2 regions of the Paenibacillus sp. J2L1-98 genome follow, and region 2 is predicted to be linked to the other one. Evidence: a T-box and tRNA genes for the amino acid it is inferred to sense, from the RefSeq annotation. Region 2 holds a T-box; the other holds one or more tRNA genes.
What was found. The T-box of region 2 lies ahead of metG (methionine--tRNA ligase). A T-box ahead of a tRNA ligase gene usually reads a tRNA of that ligase, here a tRNA-Met.

Region 1: it encodes a tRNA-Met, which carries the amino acid that the T-box ahead of metG (methionine--tRNA ligase) is inferred to sense. The anticodon was not compared.

The regions. Positions count from the first base shown of each region.
Region 1 is NZ_JBWDNW010000001.1:423,597-435,096, reverse strand. It holds gene AC0YNZ_RS02100 (ABC transporter permease) at 1-2,702, shown strand, start outside; gene AC0YNZ_RS02095 (ABC transporter ATP-binding protein) at 2,711-3,601, shown strand; gene AC0YNZ_RS02090 (ABC transporter substrate-binding protein) at 3,607-5,124, shown strand; gene AC0YNZ_RS02085 (2'-5' RNA ligase family protein) at 5,201-5,713, opposite strand; tRNA gene AC0YNZ_RS02080 (tRNA-Met) at 6,129-6,205, shown strand; tRNA gene AC0YNZ_RS02075 (tRNA-Ile) at 6,243-6,319, shown strand; tRNA gene AC0YNZ_RS02070 (tRNA-Leu) at 6,341-6,426, shown strand; gene AC0YNZ_RS02065 (RNase H family protein) at 6,562-7,083, opposite strand; gene AC0YNZ_RS02060 (RDD family protein) at 7,273-7,668, shown strand; gene AC0YNZ_RS02055 (hypothetical protein) at 7,810-8,298, shown strand; gene AC0YNZ_RS02050 (helix-turn-helix domain-containing protein) at 8,566-10,842, shown strand; gene AC0YNZ_RS02045 (extracellular solute-binding protein) at 11,060-11,500, shown strand, end outside.
Region 2 is NZ_JBWDNW010000002.1:512,775-524,274, reverse strand. It holds gene AC0YNZ_RS07305 (YeiH family protein) at 1-412, shown strand, start outside; gene AC0YNZ_RS07300 (hypothetical protein) at 648-803, opposite strand; gene AC0YNZ_RS07295 (spore germination protein GerPE) at 983-1,423, opposite strand; gene AC0YNZ_RS07290 (spore gernimation protein GerPD) at 1,429-1,638, opposite strand; gene gerPC (spore germination protein GerPC) at 1,639-2,307, opposite strand; gene AC0YNZ_RS07280 (spore germination protein GerPB) at 2,349-2,555, opposite strand; gene AC0YNZ_RS07275 (spore germination protein) at 2,552-2,779, opposite strand; gene AC0YNZ_RS07270 (Hsp20/alpha crystallin family protein) at 2,897-3,358, shown strand; gene AC0YNZ_RS07265 (hypothetical protein) at 3,512-3,712, shown strand; gene AC0YNZ_RS07260 (hypothetical protein) at 3,748-3,972, shown strand; gene AC0YNZ_RS07255 (Fur family transcriptional regulator) at 4,047-4,484, shown strand; gene yidD (membrane protein insertion efficiency factor YidD) at 4,502-4,741, shown strand; T-box leader at 4,807-5,089, shown strand; gene metG (methionine--tRNA ligase) at 5,145-7,148, shown strand; gene AC0YNZ_RS07240 (metal ABC transporter solute-binding protein, Zn/Mn family) at 7,446-8,447, shown strand; gene AC0YNZ_RS07235 (metal ABC transporter ATP-binding protein) at 8,506-9,333, shown strand; gene AC0YNZ_RS07230 (metal ABC transporter permease) at 9,314-10,123, shown strand; gene AC0YNZ_RS07225 (cytochrome c biogenesis CcdA family protein) at 10,145-10,858, shown strand; gene mntR (transcriptional regulator MntR) at 11,289-11,500, shown strand, end outside.

The DNA.
Region 1 (11,500 bases), on a different contig from region 2:
CGGCCGGTTCGCTGCTCATGAGGTATCAATCACCCGCTGGCGGGAAAACGGATTTACCTTCGTTATCGGAGCTTGAACGTTACATTTCTGAAGGAGTGCCGAAGGAGATTGGTTTTCCTTTTAAAACGTTTGTTAACAGCTACTCCATCCGCAGTACGGAGGTCGTGCCTGAGGATTCTTCGAAGGTCGATGCCGGGCGTAACCGCCAGCTGACGATTATGACGATGTCGGGTCTTGAGACCAACACCGAGCTGACTCAAGGCAGATGGTTTGTGAATGCTGAAGGGGATGGTGAGCTGCTCGAAGCAGTTATGTTCGAGGAAGCCATGTACCGCAACGATGTACATATCGGCGATGTTTTTGAATATCCGGTATACGGCGGATTGGACCTTACGTTGCGGGTCAAAATCGTCGGGGCGGTTAAGCCGCTTACTGATACGAGTTCATACTGGTATCAAGGGATGGAAAGCCTGCTGAACACTTTGCAAATCAGTGAGGTTGCATTTGAGAAGGTGCTGCTGGCTAAGAAAGGCATTCCGCTTCATAATGCCAGCTGGTATTACGCCTTCGATTTATCGGAAATTCAAACGAGCCAATTATCACCGCTGGGCAGAACGCTTGAGCGCTTGAACATTGAATTGTACCAGCGCCTAAAGGATACGAGAGTAGAAATTTCCTTTGCGTCCACGCTTACTGAATTTAAGAAGCAGAGCCTGCAGCTGCAAACGCTTCTGTTCACTCTCGCTGCTCCAATGCTGGCCATGGTATTTTTCTTCATTGCCATGAACGCCCGCCAATCGCTTGATAAACAGCGCAGCGACATTGCCGTGCTCCGCAGCAGGGGAGCAGGAACAAGGCAAATTATATGGATCTATTTGTTAGAAGGTCTGCTGCTCGGCGGTATTGCGCTTGCGAGCGGTCCCTTTATCGGCTGGTTTATGGCGAAGAGTATCGGGTCGGCCAACGGCTTCCTCTCTTTCGTCAACCGAAAGTCGATACCGGTCGGCTTCTCTACGGAGGCTATAATCGCCGGCTGCGCGGCGGTTTTGCTTGCACTTCTTGCAACGGTTATTCCTGCTGTCATTTATGCAAGATCATCAATCGTCAGCTACAAGCAGGAACTGGCGCGCTCTGACCGTAAGCCTGGTTGGCAGCGCTGGTATCTCGACGTATTATTGCTGGCTGCTGCAGGTTATGGCTGGTATATGTTCAATGAACGTCAAATGCTGACATTCAAAACAGGCATGACAACGGATCAATTAAACGTTCAACCGTTTCTGTTTTTTGTACCGGCGATTTCGATTTTTGCACTCGGATTATTTTTCCTAAGGTTATTCCCTTGGCTATTAAGTCTCTTCACATGGCTTGGACGTAAGTTTCTGCCTGTGCCGCTTTATTTGACGCTCACTCAGCTTTCACGATCGTCAAAGGGCTATTACCCGCTCATGATTTTATTAGTGCTAACGCTGGGACTAGGCGTTTACAATGCATCGGCAGCCCGAACGATCGATTTGAACTCGACGGAGCGGACGTTATATAAGTACGGAACCGACGTTACCGTTCAAACGGTTTGGGAAGGTACTGCCGAGACCGTAACGAAGCCGGGAAGCGGCGGCGGCACCGGCGGTGGAACTGGCGGTGGTGGAACCGGCGGAGGGAATGGCGGAGGCTCCGGGGGCGGGGGTCAAAGCGTGCCTACGAAAATTTTGTATAGTGAACCTCCTTTCGAGATATTTCGTTCCCTGGATGGGGTAGAAGCTGCAGCCCGTGTCTTACAGACGAAGGGGAGCGTCGTCATTTCAGGGAAATCAATCGGTCAAGGTACAATCATGGGGATCGATAACGTGGATTTCGCCAAAGTGGGATGGTTCCGCAACGACTTATATCCCGTACATCCGTTTTATTATTTAAATAATCTAGGTCTGTCTGAGCATGCTGCACTTATTCCTTCAAAGGTAGCCGAGAAGTATCAGCTGAAGCTGAATGATCCTGTATCGGTCGGCTTCCCGGAAGGCAAAGTCGATTTTGTAGTGGTAGGGATATTGCCTTACTGGCCTAGCCAATATCCGGACAAATCGCCGTTTATCATTACGAATCTGGATTATATTTACGATCAGCTTCCGATCATCCCTTATGAGGTATGGCTGAAGATGAAGCCTGATGCAAAAGTTGCGCCTATCGTTCAGGAGCTGCAGAAGGCGGGTATAGAGATTGCGTCCGTTAAAGATGTCAGGAGCGAGCTGATCTCGCAATCAAAGCTCCCGACCAGAGGCGGCGTCTTCGGCATATTGAGCTTAGGCTTTCTCGTTTCCGTAATCATAACTTTAGCAGGCTATGTACTCTTTTGGTTCTTTAACTTATCCGGCCGTGTCGTCCAGTTTGGGGTTTTGCGCGCGATGGGATTATCGCGTAAACAGCTTACCGGTATGCTTCTGCTAGAGCAGCTTTTCACAGCCGGTCTTGCGATAGGTCTGGGAGTCTTAATCGGGAAAGCGGTCAGCATGCTCTTCCTGCCATTCCTGCAGACGACTGAAAATGTTGAAGAAACCGTACCGCCGTTCCGGGTCGTATTCGAATCGAGCGACACGAATCAATTGTTCGTCGTAGTCGGATTCATGATGCTGGTCGGAGCATTGCTTCTCTTCCTGCATATTCGCAGGCTGAGAGTGCATCAAGCGGTTAAGATGGGAGAGGAACGATGACAACAGCGATGATCGATTGCGAAGGTCTGGTGAAGATTTACAAGACAGACGATCTGGAGGTCGTCGCTCTTCAAGGCTTGAACTTAAAAGTAAACGAAGGCGAGCTCATGGCCATCATCGGCAACAGCGGCAGCGGGAAATCTACGCTTCTGAATACGTTGGGCGGTCTTGACCGCCCCTCTGCCGGACAGGTGCATGTTGGGCCATGGGATCTGCTCAAAATTAGCGAAGAGGATCTCGTGCAGTACAAGCGGGAAACGGTAGGGTTTATTTGGCAAAATAATGCCCGCAACCTGCTGCCTTACCTCTCCGCGCTTGAAAATGTGGAAATGCCGATGATGTTATCGGGCAAAGTTGATCGCGCATATGCGAAACAGCTGCTTGAATGGGTCGGTTTGAAAGAGCGCATGCATAACAAGCTCCATCAACTATCAGGCGGGGAGCAGCAAAGGGTCGCGATTGCGATTTCGCTGTCGAACCGTCCAAAGCTGCTGCTGGCCGATGAGCCGACAGGCTCTGTCGATACAACAACCTCCGATTTAATTATGGGCATTTTCCGCAGGCTGAACCGCGAGATCGGCATTACGATCGTGATCGTTACGCATGACTTGACGCTCGCGAGCAAGGTCGATCGGGTCGTTGCGATTCGCGACGGTTTAACGAGCACCGAGTTTATTAAACGAAATCCGAATATTAATCTTGATGGAGGTGAGGCAGAGCTTCCGGCTGTTGCCAGCGGACTGCAAGCTGTGCATGAAGCCTTTGTCGTCGTAGATCGGGTCGGACGGTTGCAAGTGCCTAAGGAATATTTATCCGCATTAAACATTAAAGACAAAGCAACGATGGAGTTTGACGGTGAGCGGATTATTATTACTCCGCCTAAATCATTGGGGGGTTAAATCGGATGGATAACAAACGGTTGTCAGGAATGCGGATTCGTAAATTTGCTTTGGTTAGCTTGACCCTTGCTTTGCTTATAAGCCTGCTGGCTGCGTGCAGCAGCGGCTCTGAAGAGTCCGCTGAAAAACGGGTATTACGGGTTGGCGTGCTTTACGGCGGATCGGATAACGAGCCTTATTTCCGTCAGCAATACACAGATATGTACGAAATGTCCCATCCGAACATCGAGTTTGAAATCGTTGGCGCAATCAACTATGATGATCAACGTTTCGAGCAGCAAGATCCATCCAAGCCGGTAACGCAGCCGGATCCTTACGAGAAAATGAAAGAGATGCTAAACGGTCAAAATCCGGTTGATGTGGTCGTCCTGGACTACAACATGCTTCGCCGCCTGACGCAAGACAATCTGCTTCAGCCGCTTGATCCGCTTGTGACGCAGGATAAATTTGATTTAAGCGATTATGTTCCAACTGTTATTGACGGTATTAAGGCGGCAGGCGACGGTAATCTGTACGCATTAACGCCTACGTTCAGCTCTTCTGCGCTTTATTACAATAAAAAATTGTTCGCCGATGCGGGCATACAGCCTCCAACTGATAAGATGCAGTGGGCAGACGTTCTTAACTTGGCCCGTCAAGTTGCCAAAGGAGAAGGCGAGGATCGTAAATTCGGCTTCTCGTTCAACCGTTGGCCATCCGACGGCTTTAATGATACGCAAGTTTACAGCCAAGCGCTGCAATTGAAAATGTGGGATGACAAAGGCGAGAAAATGCTCGTAAACAGCGATCAATGGGAACAGGTATGGAATTCCGTATCCTCGCTTTACAAAGAAGAAATTATTCCGACTCAGGAATACATGCAGAAGATTTATGAGAAGCAAAACGCTGCAGGCGTCAATGATCCTTTCTATGGCGATTTGTTTATCAAAGGCAAAGTAGCGATGACAATCGGCGATTACGGCTATATTAACGAGCTTAAGAGAGCGGCAGACAACGCTTCGAAAATCAAAGATTTTGAACCTGTTGACTGGGATGTCGTAACCGTGCCTGTACATCCTAACGATCCGGATGCCGGCGGCAGCATTAATCTTAGTCAACTGATGGGTATCAACAGCAAGGCGCAAAATGATAAAGACGCTTGGGATTTTATTAAATACTCGAACAGCAAGGAATGGGCTAAGCTGAAATCGCGAAGCCTTTACGAAATGGTAGCGCGTAAAGAGTTCTTGAAGCCAATCGGCGGCATGCAATACAACATGGAAGCATTTACGACGCTTAAGCCTCTGCCGCCTACAAGCACGGATGCGGCTAAACTTTATCGTGAAAAACCAGGTATTTGGGAAGCTCAAAATCCAGGCTATGAGTTATTCCAGGAAGTAATCAAAGGAACGAAGACATCACGCGAGGCGCTTGCCGAGTGGGAGACACGCGGCAACGCAGTGCTGGAACGCTTGAAGACGAATCCGAACGGGGGCATGGACGGCGGAGGCGGCGCAATCGATGTAAAGCCGATGGGTGATTAATTAGCAAAATCGCAGAAAGCCCGCAATCGGCCTGAGTGTCGTTTGCGGGCTTTTACGCGTTAGGTTATTTTTAGGTCTATCCTCTTAGCAGAAACGATTGATAAGCGGTCCAAGAGCCGTTATCGGTTTGATAAAGCAAATGAACGCGATCGATTTTTGAAGTGAAGTCAATGGACTGCATACGCAGATTGCCATATAGATCGTGAAGCTCATCAGCCGAAAGCTGCTGCCCGATCGTGAGATGCGGCGTGAAAACGTATTTAGGCGTTTCGATTGTTAATGGACCGCTGCATACGTCCTCATGGAGCTTCTGCATCGAGGCTGTATCCTGAAGCGCCAGATAGAGCACATGATTGACCGGATAGAAGGTAGATACTCGGTTAAAATAAATGGAGAAAGCCGGTATCGCAGACGTTACCCGCTCTAAATGAGCAACAGCAAGCTGCAGCTCGACATCGTTCCATTCCTCTTCTTCTCGTATTGTCAGATGAGCAGGGATTGCTGAGTAATGCGGATCATGGCGTCTTCGCCAGTTATTCGCGTTATCTTGCACATGCTTTTCCGGAAAAACGACGATTCCATATAACATTGTCTTCAGCTCCTTCATAATGACCTAATTTGAGTATACCCGATTTGCATTTATTATCCCAATTTTGGGGCATTCTAATGGATATAACCTTTATTGAGGCGGCAGAACAGCTGCTTATCCTATCAGACAGTGGGTGATTCGCATGAGATGGGTGTACTGGGTTCGCCTATACGAAACGAAGTTTCAAGCTGGGTGCCTGGTTAGAAGAATGGAAAATGACTGGTGGGTTTACGGCTACGAATGCCCGCGTGAGGTTGAGGTTTTCAAGTCGCGCAAAGGGCGTTTCGGCGTTAGATTTATTCCTTAAAAAACATAAAAAAATAAATTAGAATATTTTGCTTGACTTAAAACACCTCCATATAGTATATTATTTTATGTCGCCATTTCAAGAAGCTTTGCTCAAATGGAAATACGTCGCGGGGTGGAGCAGCCCGGTAGCTCGTCGGGCTCATAACCCGAAGGCCGCAGGTTCAAATCCTGCCCCCGCAACCAACCTTTCGATGAATACGTTGAAATAGACGTTTTTCGAGGGCCCTTAGCTCAGTTGGTTAGAGCGGTCGGCTCATAACCGATTGGTCGGGGGTTCGAGTCCCTCAGGGCCCACCATTAGCAAAACCTTCACAACATGCCGGGGTGGCGGAACTGGCAGACGCACAGGACTTAAAATCCTGCGGTGGGTGACCACCGTACGGGTTCGATTCCCGTCCTCGGCATACCTGGAAAACCTTGAGGAATCAATGGTTTTCACGAAGTACATACGATGTGCATTATGCACAAGCCGAAAAAACCTCCTTTGCAAAATCTGACTAAATCAGATTTTGGCGAAGGAGGTTTTTTCGATCGTCACACTACTCTTGTCTGCTAGCAGCATCTCTGGCAGCATTATGAGCCAATCTGTGCAGAGCATTATTTTTCTTGTGACTGCTAATGTACTTTACGATTACTTCAACCTCAGGGAACCTATTATTCAGGTGATGTATCGCAGCCAATATTTCATACCTTGCTTGTTCATAATACTGATGTGAGAAGTGAGGTTTTGATAAAATTTTTGCTATACTGCTGCAATCCGTAAATATGACAGCGAGTTTCGGTTGATGCTCGGTTAGTGCTTCAGCGAGAATTTCAAGACTGTATACGATCGCTTGCAGCTCGCCGTAATTTGAACCTCCGTCTTGTTCAATTTGCAATTTTTTGGCGGTAACATTTATCGTCCGGTTGTAGACAAAGCAGCAAGCTATTCCATAGTTATTTTGTGCAGCAAAACCAGAGTAATCGCAATAAAGGCAGATCATGCCCTTGTTAACTATATTTTGTCTCAAGCTAGGCTTGGCATAGGCTTTTTTGATCAATAAATCATTGGCAGAATTCACGAGTTAATAAAACCACCTTTTAATGAGGATAGTAATGGTAATCAGTAGTGTCTCACTTTGAAAGTTAATTTATTCTGTCATACATCTATCCCTGTACCGCATACATCTTATTCGATGAGTGAAAACCGCTTTATTGGTTAGCATTGCGCATCGGGCAACAACATTAAAGCATTGTTGGAGGGATTTCTCATGAACGCAGGATTTTGGATTCGATTAGGAGCTTCTTTATTGGATGGTTTAATTGTTGGCATTCCGTTATTTTTTATTTCTTGGTTAATTTCAGGAGGGTTTGAGGGAAGAGAATTTTTTACAGATGTGATTTCATTCCTCTATTCGTTATTGCTTCCGGTATTTTGGAACGGTTACACAATCGGCAAACGGATTTGCAGTATTCAGATTAGAAAGCTTGACGGCTCATCGCCTGGAATAGGTACCATGCTACTGCGCAACGTTGTCGGCGGGCTTGTATATGCAGTAACTTTGGGGATAGCGGTCATCGTCAGCGCATTTATGGTTGGATTACGCGAGGATAAGCGGGCCATTCATGATTTTATCGCGGGGACCGAGGTCGTGCGTGTCAAATAGGATGGGAATGAAGCCTGCTGCGATAAGTCGCAACGGGCTTTTTTATGCTTCTAAGAAAAGTTTTTTGCATTCTCCAATTTGTATGCAGTAAACTAGAAGCTGTAACGCAAACCTGAGCAAATAGGGGAAGTAGGCGGTTGAATGAATCAGCACAAGAATGAGGAGTCTTCGCTCAAGCAAAGCTCACGGCGGTTATATGCAGAGTTGTTCTCGTTGAAGGATACACTGTATAATGATCTGCTGGAAAGGTTTAAGGACGATGTTTCTTTAAAGGATAAGGCAGAGCAGTGGAAAACGGGTATTATGGCAGCATCCATTTCGACTGCGCTCTATAGCTCCATATTAGCCGGCAGCAAGGAGTTTCCTTATATTTATTCCTATCTGAAAATAAAGCTAAAAGCGTATCATCCTGAAGGCGAAGACGCGATCGAGGATTGTATGGGTACTATTTCGAGCCTCCTGAATGGAGCTGCTTATCATCCTGAGTCATTTTCCGGAGGGATCGCGCTGTGGCTTTATTTTAGCATCAGAGGCAGGGAAAATTTTGTTGAGGAAGAAACGATGCCATACATGCTGGCGGGGCAATATATTAATCAATACTTTTACAATTGGTTTGATAAGCAGGTTTAACCGCCTTCAGCGGCATAGAATGGCCCGAATGAGATCCTTACTTTGCCATGATCTGTACGCTTGCGACAGATTGAGCAGGGGAAGGATCTTTTATGCATATTTACCTATCCATATTTTGATTTTGCCCTACATTTTATGACATTGAATTGAAGCTGTTTATCTTTTAGAATGATTGGAGAAAGCGCTTAACTTACTCGTTGGACTATTGTTATTTTCAATTATAGTCATTTTTACCTTGATAATCGTTTGTTTGGCCTAGAAAAAGGAGTGGTTGATTTGAAAAAGAACTGGTATCGCCGAATGCTGCTTTCCTATTTTCCGATTTTTTTGTTTACGGTAACGATCCTTATTTTCATGTCCTTTATTATGGTTAATGAAATCTCCCATAAGGAAACCGTGAAAGCGGATCGGATATCTACCGGCTATATTATGGATACGGTGTCGCGCTCGCTTAGAGGCGTCGAGACCGATGTACTTGAGGAAATGGAGAAAAATGATCGCTATCGCGAATTTCTTAATGTTGAGCATACTCAGGACAATCAAGAAGTGCTCTTTGATGTTGTCGATAGCATGCGGGGGTTGATTGCAAACGATGGTTTGATCGATTCGATATATGTTTACCGGATTGAGGATAAGCAGGTGCTTACGCGCAGCGGACTGGTGAAATGGGAAGATTTTGCGGATAAAGGCTTTATTGAGCAGGCACTCGCTAGTCCGGAATATCAAGGCTGGTCGTCGGTTCGTCCCTTTCATGAGATGAGTACGGAGAAAAATAAGCAGGTTATTTCGATGTACAAAAGACAGCCGCTCCCATTTGGAACGGAAGGGTTTGTCGTTATTAATGTAGATATGTATGACGTCGAGCGGATGATTCGTTCGATGAATAATGACGAGGTGACGTTTCTTACGATTCGCGATGAGGAAGGTCAATTAGTTTTCTCGACGCTGCCCTCCATCCAGAGCGACACAGATCAAGAAAACGGAAAAGTGCTCAACAGATTGAACTCAGATATGCTGGGATGGACTTTTGAGAGTGGGATCGCTGCGGGACAGCTGTTCCTTTGGGTATCGGTCATATCGTATGTTTGGATAGTGATTGGTTTATTAACGGTCATCTTTGCCATTTTTTACATCATCTACATCACGAGAAAAAATTACAAGCCGATCCGGGTTATGATGAACCGGATAGAATCGATTCAACTTCGGAGCGACGGCTTCGGAATGAAGATGGATGAGCTGTCTTTAATCGATCGTACGCTGGAAAACTTGATTCAGCAAACGGAGGATTACGAAAAGGAGCAGCGCGAAAATTTGCTGGTGGGCAGGAAACAGCTATTTTTTGAAATCATTCAAGGAGAAGGGAATCAGCATGTGGAAGAACGCCTGCTGAAATTGAAGCTGCTTCCAGAAGTAAATACGTTTGATCTATTTGCTTTTATGGTAGTAGAGATCGGCCATTACGGTCATTTCCGGAGCGGCTTCTCCGTACGCGATCAAAATACGCTTAAATTTGCTTTAACGAATGTACTGCAGGAGCTGGCACGGGACGACGGGATGCATGCTTGGGCGGAATGGGTCGGCGAGAGCAGAATGGGCATCATAATCGGGATAAGCGGTGCGGAGCAAGCTCCGAAGGATAAAATTCGCCAGTTTGCAGAAAAAGGCGGCGCATGGGTATCTGAAAATCTCCGCATGTCATTAACGTTTGGAATCGGCCCTGTCGTCAAGGGTTGGGGGATGATAACGATATCCTTTAAGGCGGCGGCTGAGGCGATGCAGCATAAATTGTCGCTCGGAAAGGAAGCCGTCATTATGAGCGATGACTTGCCGGGAGATACTAGGCAGAGATCGTATAAGTATTTACAGATGGCTGCCGATCTGGTCAGAGAGTTCCGGCTGTCGACAGGCGAATGGCGCGTATATTTGGACAAGATATTCGAATCTTTGGCATTGGATTGCCTAAAGGATGAAGATATTCGGCTGCTGCTGCAAACGATGATGGACATGCTGGGCAGCGAGCTTGGCAACATATCGGAAGACCTGCAAGAGCATTTTAAAGGGGAAAAGGCCGGGCTCTGGAAGCAAACGGTAGAGGAAACGGTCTCGCTGGATCAGCTTCGCGTTCTTTTCTTCGAGTATTTAACTGAAATGTATCGTCATTACGTCGCTTATTGCGAAACCAAAAACCATCGGGCGATGATTACCGAAATGAAATCGTATATCGAAGAAAATTTTGTGAATCCGGACTTATCTCTTAAGCATTTGAGCGATCGCTTTCAAATCTCGGGCAAATATGCAAGCTACCTGTTCAAAGAAGAGTTCAATATGAAATTCGTTGATTTCATCGTGCAGCTGCGAATGGAGCATGCCGAGGGGCTGCTCGCGGAGTCCGAGGATTCCGTGCAAAGCATTGCTCTCCAGGTTGGCTATGCGAATTCGATTACGTTCGGCCGAGTGTTCAAGCGGGTGGTCGGAGTAACGCCGGGAGATTACAGAAAGCTCAAGCTAAAGCCCGGAAAAGCGCGCCATACCGATATTTTTTGAAAAATGTTTAGTGTACGATAACAGTTGATATAACCAGTTTTTGGATATATCACTTCGGGTTTATCAATTTGAAACTAGTTTATTGCGACTTGTCCGGATGGCGTGCCATACTTTGGTCATTCCGGTACAGGTTGCAATAACGGAAGTGAAAGCGCTATCTTAACAGATCGTGCAGCCTGTACAGAATAACAAACGATATGTAGAAGGGGTTGGAACGATGTTTAGAAACATGAAAAGAAAACGGTACATGGGTTCGAAAAGATCTATCCTTTTGCTAGTCCTAGTATGTTCATTAATTTTCTCTGCATGTTCATCAAAGTCGGAGCCGAAAGCTGAAGAAGGAGCGAACGGCGGTACAACAGAGAAGCCGGTCACCCTTAAAGTTGAAGTGTTTGATCGTGGCAATTCTCCAGCAGGCTACACCATCACCGATAACTATTGGACGAAATGGATTGGAGAAAAGTTCGGTAAGGCGAACAACGTCGATGTTAAATTCGTTCCTGTACCCCGGTCCGAAGAAGTAGAGAAGTTAAATGTGTTGATGGCAAGCGGCAGCGATGTGCCGGATATCGTGTTCACGTACGATTCGAGTACGTTTTACCGCTACGCGCAGCAAGGCGGCTTGACAGATCTTTCCGAATTGATCGAACAGCATGCT
Region 2 (11,500 bases):
TGCGGCAGCTGCGCCTGGAGGGCAAGAAGCGATTGATTTGGCCGTTATCGTCAAAATGTCGCGGATAGCAATGCTGGTTCCGGTCTCGATAATGATAGGCCTGTGGAATGGGCGCGGAGCGAATAAACCGGTAACATTCAGTCTGAAAAAGCTGCCGATTCCTTGGTTTATCGTTGGTTTTCTGGCGATGAGCGGTATTAATACGGCGGGCATTATCCCTGAAGCGATGACAGGCGAGCTGATTGCCGCTGCCTATTTCCTCATCGCGATGGCGATGGCCGGACTTGGCCTAGGCGTTGATCTCGTGATTTTCAGAAAGCGGGGCAAAAAACCTTTTGTCGCAGCGTTAATCGGTTCCGTATTGTTAGCCGGGCTTGGACTGCTGCTCGTACACGGCTTTCAATTGGCTTAAGCAGCAATAAAGTCCGCATGGATGCAATCATCCGTACGGACTTTATTTAAATATAAGAATTTATCAGTTTATCACGAATAAACTTGCTTATATTTTACCGTGAAGCGGGCTTTTTCCGACAAAAAACGGTGTCAGCCGTTTTCGCTGGTCCCCCATGTCATGTTTGATCTGAATAATCGTTGACCGGAGCGACGGGGCAAGCTTGCCCCGTTAGCTCAAAAGTTTAAGCTATGGCTTAAAATATGCCGCACCGCAGAATGATTACCAGCAAAATGAAGAGGACGAGAATAACGCCCGTGCTGGTCCAGATGCCTCCAACCGGTGAACAACCAGTGCCAACGCCTCCGACCGGATAACAACCAGTGCCAACGCCTGCTACAGGGTATCCCATGGTTCATACCTCCTGAATAAATTTGTTTTATTGTGATGTTTAGCTCACACTGTTAATGTATGCCGGAATCGCATGGTTGCACTGGACGTTTGTACCGGATCATTTGCATTTGCGCAAATGCCTATTCGGAAGCGGCCATAATAGCCTTGTACAGCTGCCTCGCCTGACAGATGACCTTGCTAGCAGCCTATAGGAGGATAGGGCTTAGGACGAGGATACTGACGGACATTTTTGATGCGGGACTCGCCGGTTAGGCACATGCCGTTGCCGGCTTGAATGCTGGATGCCGCGCCGGCTGCAATGACCTGAATATGGCCGACTGTAATGTTTGGCGCGCAATTGGTCCGGTGAAGCGATACGACCTGTCCGTTATCATCACCGGGATCATCAAAATAGGGCAGAGGACGGTAGAATAGCGGATACATTTCAAAAAAGACGTCGCCGGCGCCTGGATGATCCTCTTGCCGCTGCACCGCAACCCCTATCTGCTTCGCATTCGTTACCGCGCGGTCGCCAATCTGAACGCATCCTGCCTGGGAGACGCTTATCATACAAATCGATCCAATATTCGCAGTTCTTACCGGATAAGAATGCTCGGATTGTTCATTCATACGAGTCATATTGTTTATCCATCGCTTGATATGTCTTCTGCCTCTTCAGGCATTGGTAAAGGGGCCATCGGGCCAACGATAACGGACTCGGGCGGCGTATCGAACATGGAATACAAGGAGACGGTATCGGTGTCGCCCACCTGCAGCATCGATGCGCTTGATATACCAAGTATTTCGATTTGACCAACGCTCAATTGATGGTTTATGACGCTGAAGTTAAACATCTATTCCATTCCTCCTGAGACGGGCGTACCGCTCTGAAGCTGGCGCATGTAAGCGAGCATAGCTGCCTCGGCATCCCTCGTTGTTTTGGTGAGGACTCTAGCGGCAACTGTTTCATCAATTTGTGCCGGCTGCTGATCCGCTGTAATATTATCCGGCTGCTTCATATAGTAATGGATGCGGTTAGGCAGCTGTCTGCGGACATCCTCTATAATAATGCGTCTATGATAAGGGTCCAGCGGAATCCCAAATTCATGCTCGAAAATAAGCAGCCTTTGCGGAGCTGCGTCATCCAAATAACGGTTCATCTCGCCATAAACAGCGTTGTACGTTTCGCTCGGCGGCGGAATAGATGGGCCGGCTGACGGAAATACCTGCGGGCTCGTCACCTCCAGCTGGTCAATGCTGCCTGGAAAAGACTCGCCGTCCGCACTTGGAGCAGCCATACCGATATTTAATGTGCCGTCGAGCTTTTCTACCTTCAACTGGTCAAAATGATATTCAATGCTTTCTATATTGTAAGTAGGGCGCGTTTCGAGCTTCTTCACCTGCTCGCTCAAAGCAGCTACCTTCGCTTCAAGCGTTTGAAGCTGCTCCTGCTGCTCGTTTAGCTTATGCTGCACTTCAAGAGACCACATCTGCCAAGGGGACAGCTTATTGGGCTGCTGCATGAGACTGCTCCTCCTTCTCGTATTGGAATCCACGCGCTCCCTTAGGAAGGGTTCGGAAGAGGCACGAAGGACAGGGGATTATCCCCGCTGCCGAGCTGTGGAGCGGGTTCGGTGAACCCGCCTGTATTATAGAGCTGAGACAACGAGCGAATGGACCCGGCGCTGCCGATCTGCAGGACGGAGCTGTTCGATACGTTGTCTACGCGCAGCATATTAATCGTAATTTGCTGATGAATCGTTAGACTCATACGACACTCACATCATTATTCGTATTATCCTGTACGTCAGGATCGATGGAGTTCGTAGCGCTGACAGCATTGTTCGAGTTCGTTAAGCTGCCGGTCAAGAACGAGCCTGAGCCCGCATAAGTCTTTGTAGCGCTAGAAGGCGATACTTCAAGGGCATCACCGAACTGAACTATGGAACCAGTACCGGTGCTAACTATTTTAACAAAGCCGATGACAGCTGGCATAAGCATCCTCCTTTTTCGTGTGCACTTTTTGATCAGACGGCTGTACGTGATATATCTTATGCGGCATTCGCCTAGAGGTTCCCGGAGCTTAAGTATCCTGTATGAAGCTAGGCGCATATGATGGTAGGAATGCTGGAAGGCGGGTGTTTGCTGGTGACATCCAAATGGGATGATATGGAGCGATGGATGGAGAGGCAGCAGCTTCCCAAAGGATTTGAGCTGCTGCGTGAACCGGATTGGGTGGAGCAATACGTGCGCAAAATGATGACTAAGGCGCTGCCCGAAGCGGCCGGCGCAATAATCGGGGGAGGCTCCGCTACCTTTTCTGAAACACGCCATTTTGTTCAGGTTAAAATAAAATTACCGGTTGGCTTTGAAAGAGAGCAGCTGAGGTTGTTTGTGCGCGAGGACCGGCTGCGGCTTGACGGCTTGCCGAATGGCAAAAGCGAGACAATCAAGCTGCCAAAGCTTGTGAAGCCGCGCGTCTGCAAAACGCTTTTAAAGGACAATGTGCTGCAAGTAAAGCTGCAGAAGCGACCGACGAACCGAAATTATCATGAGGCTATCGTACGGTGGTAGCGCAAGCACGGACAGGGAGCGATGGCGCATATCCGCCGGATGTGTGCTTTTTTTGTCACGAAATCGACAGGGTTTGCAGCTGGCTAATGGCTGAACTATCCCTTATAATGTCTAGTGAACATGTACATATTAGCAAACAAGGGAGTGTGTTCGGTGTCACTAGTCGATGTGAGCAGTGTATCTGCTTCGTTATTCATACTCGGTATCGTGTTTATCATGCTAATTTTCGGTTTACTCAGCTTCGGAATTTTACGCATGTTTCAGCAGCGGTTCCGTACGGGCTGGTTTAGCTTCGGCGGTGCGGTTATCAGCTTCGTAGTCTTTATGATTATATTAAACAAGTGGTATCTATAGCCGTTCTATAGCTGATCACAACCGGAGGAATTGGCTTGTTCTGGACAATCATATGGTTTTTCGTCAATATGCTGTTTGTCGTATCTATTATTACGTATTTGTTTATGCATCGCTCTTATACGGAAACGAAACGGCAATCGGGAGATTTTGCGCTCATCAAACGGCTGAACGCAAGGCGAAAGCTGGTCGGGGTTCTCAGTATCGTGTTATTCGTTGCGATGGCAGCCAGCTTTATGATCAACATGAGATTGAATGGATAAGAGGCTCTCATTGACGAGAGCTTTTTTTTTCGTCATTATGGAGATAGACAATTATTAGTCCGGAGGTTCGACATATGCATACAATGGAAGACATTATACGACGCATGTCTAGTCAAGGATTACGAATAACGGATCAAAGAAAGACGCTAGCTAGACTGTTTTCGGAGACGCAGGGTTATTTGGCCCCGAAGGAAGTCTATGAATATATGGGAAAATCGTATACCGGTCTCAGCTTCGATACGGTATACCGTAATTTGCGTGTCATGGAAGAGCTGGGCGTGCTGGAGCAGGTTATTTTTGAGGACGGCGGCAAGTTCAAGCTGCATTGCAGGGAGCATGATCACCATCACCATATGATTTGTCTGCAATGCGGCATGACCTATCCGATAACCTTCTGTCCGATGGAGCAGACGGCCGTTCCCGAGGAGTTCCGGGTCGTCAAGCATAAATTCGAGGTTTTCGGCTACTGCAAGGATTGCATTCAGGATGATTCGCCGGCAACCTTAGCCTAATGCCGAAACAACGAGTGATGCGAAGGGTGACGCAGGCTCCGATTCATTTTTATCGCAAGGTTATATCGCCCTTGACTCCGCCTTCATGCCGCTTTTATCCGACCTGTTCGATGTATGCGCTGGAAGCGATCGAGAAGCATGGAGCAGCTAAAGGTACATGGCTCGCGGTTAAGCGTATCGCGCGCTGTCATCCGTTTAATGCCGGTGGATATGATCCCGTACCGCCTCCAAAAACGGATAAGACAGATGCTCCTTGACAGAGAGGGTTCTGTTTCGGTATATTTTGAATAATAAGCGGGTAAAGTTATTACTAGATTTCTCCATATGTCCGAGGAACGGATAAGTACAATAGAACAACTTTTACAGAGAGCCGGGATTGATGGTGCAAGCCGGTAAGGGACGCTATTGGAATATGGTCCGGGAGGATTCGCTTTCAAGCTGCAGCCTATGGTGACGGCTCAGTAAGGGAGCGACGCGAAGCTGGCGTTAACGGCGATAGCCGCCAAGAAGGCGGCACACGAAGCTTTCCCGGAAAACCGGTTCATCTGGTTTTTCGTGATTGAAATTTGGGTGGTACCGCGTGAGTTCTAACTCTCGTCCCATGATGGACGGGAGTTTTTTGCGTTTTTTTGCAGTGAAAATGGAATAGGGGGATTTCAGATGACGAAAAAAAATACGTTTTATATTACGACTCCGATTTATTATCCAAGCGATAAGCTCCATATCGGTCATGCTTATACGACAGTAGCCGGAGATGCAATGGCGCGCTATAAGCGTCTTCGCGGTTATGATGTATGGTACTTGACGGGTACGGATGAGCATGGGCAGAAGATAGAGCGCAAGGCAAAGGAAAAGGATCAAACTCCGCAGCAGTTCGTTGACGATATCGTCGTAGGCATTAAGGATCTTTGGGCAAAGCTTGAAATTTCCAATGATGATTTCATTCGCACCACGGAAGAGCGCCATAAGACTGTAGTGGAGAAAATATTCGCTCAGCTTCTAGAGCAGGACGATATTTACAAGGGTACCTATGAAGGTTGGTACTGTACGCCTTGCGAGTCGTTTTTTCTCGAGCGTCAGCTTGTAGACGGTAAATGTCCGGATTGCGGCCGCCCGGTTGAGCTTGTGAAGGAGGAAAGTTATTTTTTCCGCATGAGCAAGTATGCGGATCGCCTGCTGCAATATTTTGAGGACAATCCGGATTTCATTCAGCCGGAATCGCGCAAGAACGAGATGATCAACAACTTCATTAAGCCAGGTCTGGAGGATCTGGCCGTATCGCGTACGACTTTCGATTGGGGCGTAAAAGTACCGGGAGACCCTAAGCATGTCGTATATGTATGGATCGACGCTTTGTCAAATTATATAACGGCACTAGGCTACGGCAATGAAGGCAAAGATCAGAAGTACCGCGATTTCTGGCCTGCCGACGTGCATTTGGTAGGGAAGGAAATCGTTCGTTTCCACACCATTTATTGGCCGATTATGCTGATGGCGCTTAATTTGCCAATACCGAAGAAGGTATTTGCGCACGGCTGGCTGCTGATGAAGGATGGCAAAATGTCGAAGTCCAAGGGCAACGTTGTTGATCCGGTTATGCTGATCGATCGTTACGGACTAGACGCACTCCGTTATTATTTATTGCGTGAAGTGCCGTTCGGAGCAGATGGAACATTTACCCCGGAAAATTTCGTCGAGCGGATTAATTTTGACTTGGCAAATGATCTTGGAAACTTGCTCAACCGGACGATTGCGATGATCGATAAATATTTTGATGGTGTTATTCCTCCTTTCGCGGGCTCTGTAACGGCTTTCGACGATTCCTTGCAGAAGCTTACGGTTGAAACGATCGCGCAGGTGGAAGCTGCGCTGGAAAACATGGAATTTTCGGTGGCCCTCGCATCGTTATGGCAGCTTGTAAGCCGTACGAACAAATATATCGATGAGACGCAGCCATGGGCTCTTGCCAAGGATGAGGCGAAGACTAACGAGCTCGCATCGGTCATGTATCATTTGGCGGAATCGCTGCGCATCGTATCGATTTTGCTTCAACCGTTCTTGACGCATTCGCCTCGCGAAATGTGGAAGCAGCTTGGCCTGGAGCAGGGCGAGCTGACGACATGGGAGAGCACCAAGCAATTCGGCACGCTGCCGGGCGGAACGAAAGTCAGCAAAGGCTCGCCATTATTTCCGCGTCTTGAAACGGCGGAGGAAGCGGCTTTTATCGCCGCTGCGATGGGAGGCGGCGCACAGCCTGAGCAGGCAGCGGAACAGGCTGCCGCATCGAATTCGGATGCGAACGCTCGGGGCGAAGCTCCGCAAGCGGCAGTTGAGACGAAGGAAGAAATTGCGATTGATGACTTTGCTAAGGTTGAGCTGAGGGTTGCAGAGGTTATTGCGGCGGAACCAGTGCACAAAGCCGATAAGCTGCTCAAGCTGCAGCTTGATCTTGGCTACGAGCAGCGCCAAGTCGTTTCCGGCATTGCCAAGTTTTACACGCCGGAGCAAATGGTCGGCCGCAAAGTGATTTGCGTAACGAACCTGAAGCCGGTTAAGCTGCGCGGTGAATGGTCGCAGGGCATGATACTTGCGGCATCGCACGGCGATCAGCTAACGCTGGCTACGGTACCGGACGGCATGCCAAATGGCGCGGTCGTGAAATAACTGTCGTTGCCGAATGATTGAATCAGGAGATGCCCCGGAAGTCGAAACGACTTCCGGGGCATCTCTATTTTTTCCGGCTTGGGATGATGGTCTTCATATCATATATTGTTCTTTTTTAGTCAATACAAGTAATCAGAGTCCGGTACAGCGCAGCTGCTGACAGCTTATGAATCTGCTATTATGACTGCTTTATTCGGATGAATATGGTTGACAGTCTATTTAATTGCGTCGTATAATACAAAACGTAATAATAACGATTACGAAGAAGAGCGGAATAAGAATGGAGAGAAAACCCAAATGAAAGATTCGAAATCATCGATACGCTTGATGGCGTTACTCCTGCTCCTAACTGCAATGGTGCTGATCGCGGCAGCATGCGGCAATCATACGAACAACGCGAATTCACCGGCTAATGCGGATAGCAGCGCCGCAGCTGACAATGCAAGTAAAGATCAGATTAGTGTTGTTACCAGCTTCTATCCGCTATACTTTCTGGCGGCTGAAATCGGCGGAGAGCATGTTAATGCGGTAAATTTAGTATCTGCCGGTGTAGAGCCTCACGACTGGACGCCGAAGAGCCGTGATTTGGACACTGCTTCGAAAGCGCAGCTGTTTTTGTATCATGGAGCAGGGTTAGAGGGCTGGGTAGACGATTTTCTGAAGGGGTTGTCGAAGGACAGCACGGTTGTAACGAAAGAGATCAGCGATGGGATTGCGCTTATTGAAGGCACGGAAGAAGAGCATGGGCATGAAGAAGAACATGCTGATGAGCACGGCAGCGTGGATCCGCATACGTGGGTCAGCCCGAAATCAGCGCTAACACTGGCGGAAAATGTGAAAAATAGCTTGATAGAGGCAGATAGCGCAAATCAAGCGGATTATGAGAAAAACTATGCTGCGCTTAAATTGAAGCTGGAAGCCATCGATGCGGAATATACGGCTAAGCTTGCGCAATCGGTGAATAAAAACATCGTTACATCGCATCAAGCGTTCGGCTACCTGGCTCGCGACTATGGCTTGAAGCAAATTTCCATTATGGGACTGAGCCCGGACGCCGAGCCGCGTGCGCAGGATTTGCTGGACATTGCGAAGTACGTTAAGGCGAACAACGTAAAATATATTTTCTTCGAAGAGCTAGTATCCGACCAGTTGGCACAAACGCTTGCGAGCGAGGCTGACGTTAAGACCATGGTGCTTAATCCGCTTGAGGGCTTAACGCCGGATCAGGAAAAAGAGGGAGAAACCTACCTCACGCTGATGGAGAGAAACTTGCAAAATCTTGTGCAAGCATTACAATAGAACAAAAGGCAAACCTGCGGAGCTGATTCAGCTCCGTATTGCTGTGAGGAGAGAAATTATGGCGCAATCGAATCGAATAACAAATACGGACGCTAGCTGCCACCAAGAGGTTATCTCATTGGAGGATGTCTCCTTTTCTTTTCAACAGCAGACTGTCATTTCGAATCTTAGCTTTGCAGTGAAGGAACGGGACTTCATCGGCTTAATAGGTACGAATGGTGCGGGAAAAACGACGCTGCTTCGCATGATTGTTGGCTTACTGAAGCCGACCAGCGGCACGATCCGTTTATTTGGAGAGAAAATAGACAAGTTTAAGCAATGGGAGCGTATTGGCTACGTTCCGCAGAAAAACACACTCAACCCGTTGTTTCCGGCTACTGTGCGGGAAGTGGTACTTTCAGGGCTTTATGGGCGGAGCAAGCTGTTTAAGCAGATGAATAAAGCGGATTTTAAAAAATGCGAGGATGCGCTTCAAGCGATGGGCATCGATGACTTAAAGGATAAGCGCATCGGTCAGCTGTCGGGCGGCCAGCAGCAGCGTGTGTTTCTGGCAAGAGCGTTGATTAACAATCCTTCACTGCTCATTCTGGATGAGCCGACGGTGGGCATTGATACGGAGACGCAGGAGAGCTTCTTCCATATGATCAAGCATATGCACCAGCATCATAACATCACGTTTCTGATGGTTTCCCATGACTTGGAAATGATCCGTTCCTATCTTGGCCAAGAGCCTGCGTCAGCGAACGGGAAGCTCAAGTTTCATATTAAGCATTCGCATGAAACGCAGGATTGCGTGGAGAATGACCTGGCGCACAGCTTGAAAGGTTTAAGGGAGCAAATGGAGAGCAGGAAAGAGGTTGTTTTAGTTGGAGATCGTAACGAGTGAGTTTTTTCAAAGAGCCCTTATCGGCGGTTTGCTGATTGGCATAACCGCTCCGCTGATGGGCTTATTTCTTGTGCTGCGCAGACTGTCTATGATTGGCGACACTTTATCTCACGTCTCTATTGCCGGCGTGGCGCTGGGCTTCCTTATAGGCGTTTACCCGATTGCGGTAGGGCTGCTATTCGCCATAGTCGCATCCTTCGCTATCGAGAAGCTTAGAAAGGCCTACAAATCTTACGCGGAGCTGTCAATTGCTATTATTATGTCGGGCGGGGTCGCGCTTGCGTCGATTCTATTCACGATGGGCAAGGGCTTTAACAACAATGTGAACAGTTATTTATTTGGGAGTATCTATACACTCAATAATACCGATCTATACGTTATTGGCGGAGTTACAGTCATCGTACTCGCAGCGATCCGCTTGCAGGTCAAGGAGCTTTTCCTTATTACATTTGACGAGGATGCGGCTGCGGTAAGCGGCTTGCCCGTGAAATTTTATAATGTTATGATTAGCGTGCTTACTGCACTCATTATTAGCGTATCTATTAAAATCGTGGGCGCGCTGCTTGTGTCCGCCTTGCTCACGATACCGGCTGCATGCAGCCTGATTATTGCCCGCAGCTTCCGTCAGAGCGTCATTACGGTCGTCATTATCGGTGAGCTGGCCGTTATTATCGGGCTACTTATCGCTGGGATATGGAATTTAGCGCCTGGCGGTACGATCGTATTATTGCTTATTGCCGTGCTGCTTTTGCTGCTCGTGTTCCGTCGCGGGGTGCGGGCAGGCAGTTGATTCGGATTGGGGTGAAAGGTATTGTCAGACATTAACATTTGGCTGGCTTTCGGCGCCGGCTTCGCATCGTTCATTTCCCCTTGCTGCTTGCCTCTGTATCCCTCATATTTATCGTATATTACGGGTATTTCAGTGGCTGATTTGAAGGAGAATTCGAACGCAAAACAAAAACGGATGCGTACGATGTCGCATACGCTGTTTTTCATTTTAGGCTTTTGCACGGTTTATTACGCTTTAGGTTACGGAACGAATGTGTTTGCTGAGTTTTTCAGCGAGTACAGACAACTGATTAGGCAGTTATCCGCTATACTGATCATTTTGATGGGACTTTTTCTAATCGGATTATTCCAGCCGCAGCTGCTCATGAAAGAACGGAGAATGAATCTGATACCGAAAAAAGCGGACTACATAAGCTCCTTTATTTTTGGAATCGGCTTCTCTGCTGGCTGGACTCCGTGCATGGGACCTGCTCTAACGGCTATATTAGGATTGGCCGCAACGGAACCCGGAACATGGTTTCAATTGACGACAGCATATGCGCTAGGTTTTGCAATCCCGTTTTTTGTGCTTGCTTTTTTCCTCGGCACGGCAAGATGGATTTTGAAATATTCCGCTTCCGTAATGAAGATTGGCGGAGCCGTCATGATTTTGATGGGTATTTTGCTGTTTACCGATCAAATGACCAAAATTACGATCTGGTTAAATATCATTACGCCGGAATGGCTTGCATTCTAAACGAAAGCTCAGCCCTTTGAGTAAAATATTTAATTTTTGCATCTGGAAAACGGTTATAGATGCGCTCCGATATAGACTTGCGGAGCGCATCTGCTTATTTTAGGAGTTATAAGCTCTCCAAAGCGGTTCTCCCTGCCGTCATGCCTTAGAGTGGTGGGAAATGAAGTCCGTCGGATAACCCGCTCTTGCAGCCTTAGCGGCGGCCTAATGCGGAGTTTAAATCTAGTGCATCACGCTAGAAATTTTAGCCCCATGAGCGTTAATTTGTGGAAGAGAAGAGTGGATCAAACGGGCATTTTCAAGCGTTTTTGGCGTTTTGTAATCTATTTTTGGATTGAGAGCAGGTTGCAGTGAGCGTAATGAACAGTGTATGATACATAGAGTAACGCCTGCGAAACAGGTTGAAGAAGTATGGTTAGGAGGTTCTTCAGTGCCTACACCGAGCATGGAAGACTACTTGGAAAAAATTTATAAGCTGATCGATGAAAAAGGATATGCGCGTGTCTCGGACATAGCAGAAGGACTAGAGGTGCATCCTTCTTCCGTCACTAAAATGATTCAGAAGCTCGATAAAGATAATTATTTGATTTATGAGAAGTATCGCGGGCTTGTCCTGACCAATAAAGGCAAGAAAATGGGTAA